DNA from 2 places in the Thermodesulfovibrio obliviosus genome. Region 2 is predicted to be linked to the other one. Evidence: riboswitches for the same ligand, from Rfam matches in the RefSeq annotation. Region 2 holds a riboswitch; the other holds the start of a gene.
The links. Region 2 has a riboswitch for cobalamin ahead of V4D31_RS05895 (TonB-dependent receptor). Riboswitches for the same ligand answer to the same signal wherever they lie in the genome.
Positions count from the first base shown of each region.

Region 1 (3,422 bases), 150 kb from region 2:
TCTTCTAAGATTAGGATTGTCAGGAACCTTTGTCCAGAAGCTATCAGTATTATAGTATGCATAACTTACTCCGACCTGAGGTATAATCCTTGTTTTATTACCTATTATATATCCACCAATAAGGTCAAATCTGAGTCCATAACTGTTATAATCTGCTTTTTCAACAAGGTCATAATAAAGTCCTGTATAACCCTTGTAGTCATGATTGGCATAATATCCAACTGCCATAAGCTTTGCAAAGTAGGGCTTTGGTGCATAAATCAGATTAAATCCTCCAAAGTAAAGGTCCTGATCTTCGCTATCTGCTCCTTTAAGGCTAAAATTAAGGTTATTGCGTAAATAACCTGCATAGAGTTCTACCCCAAAATTTGGTGCAAATCTTCCACCTCCTCCAAGGGCAAATCCATAAGAATCTGCATCAAACCCAAGGTCATTAGCATTAACCCTTGTATAAAGAGGCATAAGCCAAATACCCTTGCTATAAGCTGGAGCTATATATCCAGCCTCACTAACTCCTGCTGAAGCTAACATAATTGGTTGCCTGTCATAGCCAACAACCATAGTCATAGATGTAGGAGAGTAAGTAAGCAGAGCTGCTGATATAGCTGAAGTTATAATTGGAGCTCCTGCCATCCCTCCTGTAACAGGTGCTAATGCGGTTGTAGTTGGAGCATAACGGAAGACAACAGCAGAATTTTCTCCAAGGCTTTGTGGATCATACCAGGCTACCTGAATATCTGGATTAGGATATCCTCTCTCAAGCCCACCCCATTGACCATTAACTGTTCCGTGGTTTTCAATTAAGTAATAGGGTTCATTAAGTCTTAAATTTCTACTATCAAGTCTTGCAATAAGAGTGGCATTATTAAGGTTAAGTTTCGAATTAGAATCTACATAAATTGGTCTTGTATCAGGATTAACCCCAGGTGCTCCAAAGGTAATAGCAAACTTGTCTTTTAAAATAACATTTGAATTGCTATCAATATAAAGTGTTCTTAAGTTAGGCCCTGGCACATTACTTTCAACCCAGGTATAGCCATAGTTTGAAAGTGTTACATTAGAACCGTAAATGTAGAAAACTGTAGCATTAACATTTGTCATGTCAGCATTTTTAGGTAGGCTAAGGACTACTTTCATGGTTCCGTCATTGATAACTGTTGCATTGTTACTATTTGATACTACAAGTGCGAGTGCGTCAATACTTGGGTTCTGAGAGCTACTATTCACATAAACTTCTATATTGCCATTATTTTTAAAATTACCTATGGACTCTGCAGGAACTCCATATGCCTCTGCATTACCACCTGTTGCATTTGCTGAAATGCTTCCAGTATTGGTAAAACTACCTATGGAGTTTGCAACAACTCCAAATGCATCTGCATAATTACCTGTTGCAATTGCTGAAATGGTTCCATTTTGATTAATGATTAGCTGGTTTATAGCTCTATCCCAGGAGCATATCCCATAAGCCCCGCTCCCACCTGCGGGATTGGTTGCAGTCCCCTTAACATTTGCATTGATTGTTAATTTAATAAGGGGATTTGAACTCCTTTCTACAAATATCCCATAAACACGACCTCCTGAATTATCTGAAACATCTACATCGGTATCCTGGGAGTAATTGTCCGTTGTTGAAGAAACAGAAGCTCCTTTTACCTGAGTCGCCCCCGCAGAGCCTGTTAAGAAAAATAAAAGACAAAAAAGAAAAAACCCCAAAAGACTTCCCACCGTAATAAATTTACCTCTCATATTACACCTCCCGGTAAAATTTTTCTCATTCTAATTTAATAAAAAAAAAGTCAACCTCTGAATTGCCTCATATAAAAATCTGAGATCTTGTCCAGGACAAAAATTTATTAGCTTAAGGCTCTACAAAATGTGGTTTGACAAAATCTCTCTTTTTTTTTTATTTTCAAAATTGCTGGATGTAAGGGAAGAGGGGTGAGAATCCCCCGCTGCCCCGCAGCCGTGTTGGGAACGAAAGCCCATTTAAGCCACTGGAGATAGCTCTGGGAAGGCGGGCAAGTAGGTTAGTTAGCCCAGAGTCGGAAGACCTATCCAGCCTGAAAGCCTTTGGCTTTCAGAATACCTCGTGGGAGGAATTAAATGACCGTTAAAACTACTGTCTTTGGCTATCCCAGGATTGGTCCTCAGAGAGAGCTTAAAAAAGCCTTAGAGCACTACTGGAGTGGAAAAATCTCTCAAAGGGAGCTAATTGAAGAGGCTGAAAAATTAATCATCAATAATGCAAATACCATTGCCCTGCATGGAATTGACATTATTCCATCTAATGAGTTTTCCCTTTATGATTTTATCCTTGATCTTTCCTTCATGTTTAATGTTATTCCCAAAAGATTCAAAAAAATTGAAGACCCTCTGGAAAGATACTTTGCAATAGCAAGAGGTTCAGCAGATGCTCCTGCTTCAGAGATGACAAAGTGGTTTAACACAAACTATCACTACATTGTTCCTGAAATTGAATCTGATACTGAGTTTGAACTCAGGGAAAACAAAGCCTTAAAAGAGTTTGAACTTCTGAAAAATAATCTTAACCTTAAAACAAAACCTGTGATAGTTGGTCCCTTTACCTATCTTTACTGTGCCAAAGTAAAAAATTATACTTATTTCTCTGACAGTATAGTTTCAGTTTACAGAAGACTTCTTAAAGAGCTTGAAGAATCTGATGTTGAGGAAGTCCAGATTGACGAGCCTGCAATGGTTCTTGAATTAGACAATGATGTTCAGACAATCATAAATTGTTACAGAAAAATCACTACCGGGCTCAGTAAAATAAAAGTCTATGTCCAAACTTACTATGAATCTTTATCACAGTATGAAAAAATAGTTTATGAACTACCAGTTCATGGCATTGGATTTGATTTTGTTGAGGGGAAGGAGAATCTTGAGAACATATTAAAATTTGGCTTTCCAGAGGATAAAACATTAATTGCAGGAGTTGTCTCTGGAAGAGATCCATGGAAGACAGACTTTAAAGAAGCATTGAAACTCATTGAGACTCTTACAAAGTTTACGAAACATATAATTCTTTCCAACTCCTGTCCTCTCATGCATCTTCCAGTGACTGTGAAAAATGAAAGTCTGCCTGAAGAAATCCTCCGCCTGTTAAGCTTTGCAAATGAAAGGCTTGAGGAGCTTACAATCCTTAAAACAGCAATAAATGAAGGTAAAGAGCCTCCAGAGCAGAATTTATCCATGAAATTTACTAATCCTGAAGTTCAGAAAAAAATCTCTCAGATTGATGAAAATGCTCTTTGCAGAAAACCCTCTTTCAGTGAACGATATGAAAAACAGATGGAAATTCTCAAACTTCCTCTTTTTCCAACGACCACAATAGGAAGCTTTCCTCAAACCGCTGAGCTGAGAAAAGTAAGGGCAGATTATAAAGCAGGAAGAATCTCTTT
Region 1 is NZ_CP144374.1:1,319,336-1,322,757, reverse strand. It holds gene V4D31_RS06735 (autotransporter outer membrane beta-barrel domain-containing protein) at 1-1,749, opposite strand, end outside; cobalamin riboswitch at 1,907-2,077, shown strand; gene metE (5-methyltetrahydropteroyltriglutamate--homocysteine S-methyltransferase) at 2,107-3,422, shown strand, end outside.
Region 1: linked by a shared signal. The riboswitch ahead of metE (5-methyltetrahydropteroyltriglutamate--homocysteine S-methyltransferase) and the one ahead of V4D31_RS05895 (TonB-dependent receptor) in region 2 are both predicted to bind cobalamin.

Region 2 (3,422 bases):
GGCTCCAAAGAGAAATTTAAGCCTGCTAATGCTCCAATATCATAGGAAAGATTTCCTTCTATGCCCTGAATTGTAGCTCCTTCAACATTTTTAAATGTTTGGGCATTGAGAGTGTTATCATAGTAACTAAGAATTTTGTCTTTAAATTCTGAATGAAAAAAAGTAAGCTCAGCATTGAAAAAATCTTTTGTATAGGCAAATCCTACATCATAGGATTTACTTTTTTCTGGTTTTAAATCTGGATTACCCAAATAATGTATCCCCCATGAAATATAATCAACTGCAAGCTCATCAGGTGCAGGAGCTCTGAATGCAGTGCCAGCATTGGCTTTTATTGATAAACTATCTGTAATTTTGTATAAAATACCCCCTCTTACTGTTAGATGATCAAGATTTTCTTTTCTTGGTTTTAAGCTTAAAATACCTTCTGTTGGAAGTATTTCGTTTTCAAAGTAGTCATAACGGATTCCTACGTTTAGTAAAAGTTTTTTCTTGAACAGACTTAATCTTCCTTCAGTAAATACTCCGCAACTGTCATACTTTGAGTTTGGATTGTAGGGAGCACCGGTATTTCTTGAATTTTTAACTTCTATTCTATCCCACTGTCCGCCGATTATAATTCTGTGGTCATCTATTGAAAACATCTTCTGAATGGTTGCACCCTGAGTGGTTGTCTTTTTTAAAGTAACTTCATTTGGTATCTCCCATGTACCTGCTATAGAGCCTTCATGATATTCATTCCTGTCCTTTGTAAAATAATATCCAGCTTTAAATGTTGACGTTTTATACTCTAAATCAAATCTATTTCTTTCAATGTTGTTGTAATCATCAGGATCTGGTTCGTATATTGGACCAGGAGAGCCAATCTTCCATCCTCTCCAATGCTGAAATCCTAAGGAAATATGGTGTTTATCAAAAAAGCTGTATCCTAAGCGCGCTGATAAAGATTCATCATTGTAACCTGTATTTTCTATTTTTCCATAATTTTTTGCAGAATAATCATCCACTTCAGCACGGCTGGCTGAAATATAAAAATCAAAATTATTTTTTTTGCCATACAATTCAGCTTTTGTTTTCCAGAAATCCCATGAACCTGCTTGACCACCAATTGAACCATGTATACCTTCTTCTTTTCCATGTTTGGTTATTATGTTAATTACACCTCCCATTGCTGAAGAACCATAAAGCACTGATGCAGGTCCTTTAACTATTTCAATTCTATCTATATCATCAACAGGTATGGTTGCAAGATTTACTGTGCCAGCACGATTTCCATTTATAAGAACCAAAACCCTGCTTTTGAGGTCATCAAATAGATCAGTCCTGAATCCTCTTAATCCAATACTACTCGTTAATAAACCTGGATATTTTTGAACATGTCCAATTGCCGCTTCTGCAATCAAGTCACTCGCATTGTCTGCAGTAGAACTTTTAATATCTTCCTGAGTGATAACCTGAACAGAATAAGCAACATCCTTTTTTAGCTCTTCGAATTTTGTTGCTGTTACAACAATTTCTTCAAGTCTGGATTCCTCTGCTAAAACAGATTGACAGAAAAGAAATGAAATAAAAAAGATAAGAAGAAAAATCATTGCAAAACCCTCCCTCGAGGAATTGGAAGCTCAAATAGCCTCCAGCTGGACAGGTCTTCCGGCTCAGGGCTCAGTGCCTACTTGCCCGCCTTCCCAAACCCTTTTCACTACATTGTTTAAAGGGTTCAGTGGCATGAATGGGCTTTCGTTCCCAACACGGCTGCGGGGCAGCGGAGGATTCTCACCTCTCTTCCCTAAGTCCAACCAAAAAAGTATACAAGATTTATCTAAAACTGGTCAAATCTCTTGACATAACGCAATCTTTTTGATATTTTTTAAAAATATGAATTTAACCTATCAGGAAAAAATTAAAAAAGCTTCACAACTTATTAAAAACTCCAACTATACTGTGGCTTTCACTGGAGCAGGAATTTCTACAGAATCTGGAATACCTGATTTCCGTAGTCCTGGTGGATTGTGGCAGAGATTTAGAATTGTCACATATCAGGAATTTATTTATGACAGGCAAGCAAGAGAAGAATTCTGGAGAATGAAAAAAGAACTCATTCATCATCTCACAAATGCAAAACCAAATAATGCACATATTGCCCTTGCAGAGCTTGAAAAAAAGGGATTTATTAAACATGTTATAACACAAAACATTGATGGACTTCATCAAATGGCTGGCAGTAAAAGCGTTATTGAACTTCACGGTAATCAAAGAGGTGCAATCTGTCTTGACTGTGAAAAACTTTATAAAATGGATGAAATATTGAAAATGCTTGAGGAACAGCTTGATTTAAGATGTTACGACTGTGGTGGCATAATAAAGCCAACAGTTGTATTTTTCGGAGAACCAATGCCTGAAAAAGAACTCATTATGGCACAGCAGATCGCCAATCAATGTGACCTCATGCTCGTAATTGGAACATCTCTTCAGGTTGAACCCGCTGCTTCAATCCCGAGAATTGCCCATACAAGAGGTGCAAAGCTCATTTTCATAAATAAGGCAGAAACAGACTGGGATTGGATGGCAGAGATAGTATTTTACGGTAGTGCTAGTCAGGTTTTAAAAGATATAGCAATATAATTTTAAGATAAAATTAATCCAGACTTAAAGAAAAAAGTGCTTGAGGCTATATGTGATGAACATGTGTTGAATAATATGGAGAATAAAAATCAACAACTCTTTAAAATCAATGAGCCGTGCAGGATTCGAACCTGCGACCCGCTGATTAAGAGTCAGCTGCTCTACCAGCTGAGCTAACGGCCCACAAATTTAGAATACAAAAAAATAAGCTAAAAGGTCAACTTTAATTAGTTTATGCTATTATAATAAATTAATGTATTTTGCCTGCGTAAAAACTCCTGTTGGTTTTCTTGAAATTTTATTTGATAATTCATTAGCAGTAACGAAAATATCTTTAACAAATCTTGAAAAAACATGCATCCCAGGAATTGCCTTGAATTTTGTTGAACAACTGAATGCGTATTTTGTAGGAAAACTCTCAGAGTTTAATTATCCTGTAAACATCCAGAATGTATCTGAGTTTGATAGAGCAGTTCTTGATTTAACCCTTAAAATACCATATGCTCATACTGTTACATACAACTGGATTGCTAACAAACTTAATACATCACCAAGAGCTGTTGGACAGGCTTTAAAGCGAAATCCTTTACCGATTGTTATTCCCTGTCATAGAGTAATCAAATCTGACGGAACCACAGGAGGATATAGCCTTGGAATAGAGGCAAAACAGTGGCTCATAAAACATGAAAAGTCTGTGCTTCTAATAAAATCTTATTGAATGTTATAATAAAATTTATGTTTGACAAATATCAGGCATTCGCATGGAATGGAAAAGACAGACAGCTAAAGCCTGTTATAAG
Region 2 is NZ_CP144374.1:1,173,979-1,177,400, forward strand. It holds gene V4D31_RS05895 (TonB-dependent receptor) at 1-1,592, opposite strand, end outside; cobalamin riboswitch at 1,623-1,838, opposite strand; gene V4D31_RS05900 (NAD-dependent deacylase) at 1,876-2,622, shown strand; tRNA gene V4D31_RS05905 (tRNA-Lys) at 2,733-2,805, opposite strand; gene V4D31_RS05910 (methylated-DNA--[protein]-cysteine S-methyltransferase) at 2,876-3,340, shown strand; gene V4D31_RS05915 (DUF815 domain-containing protein) at 3,358-3,422, shown strand, end outside.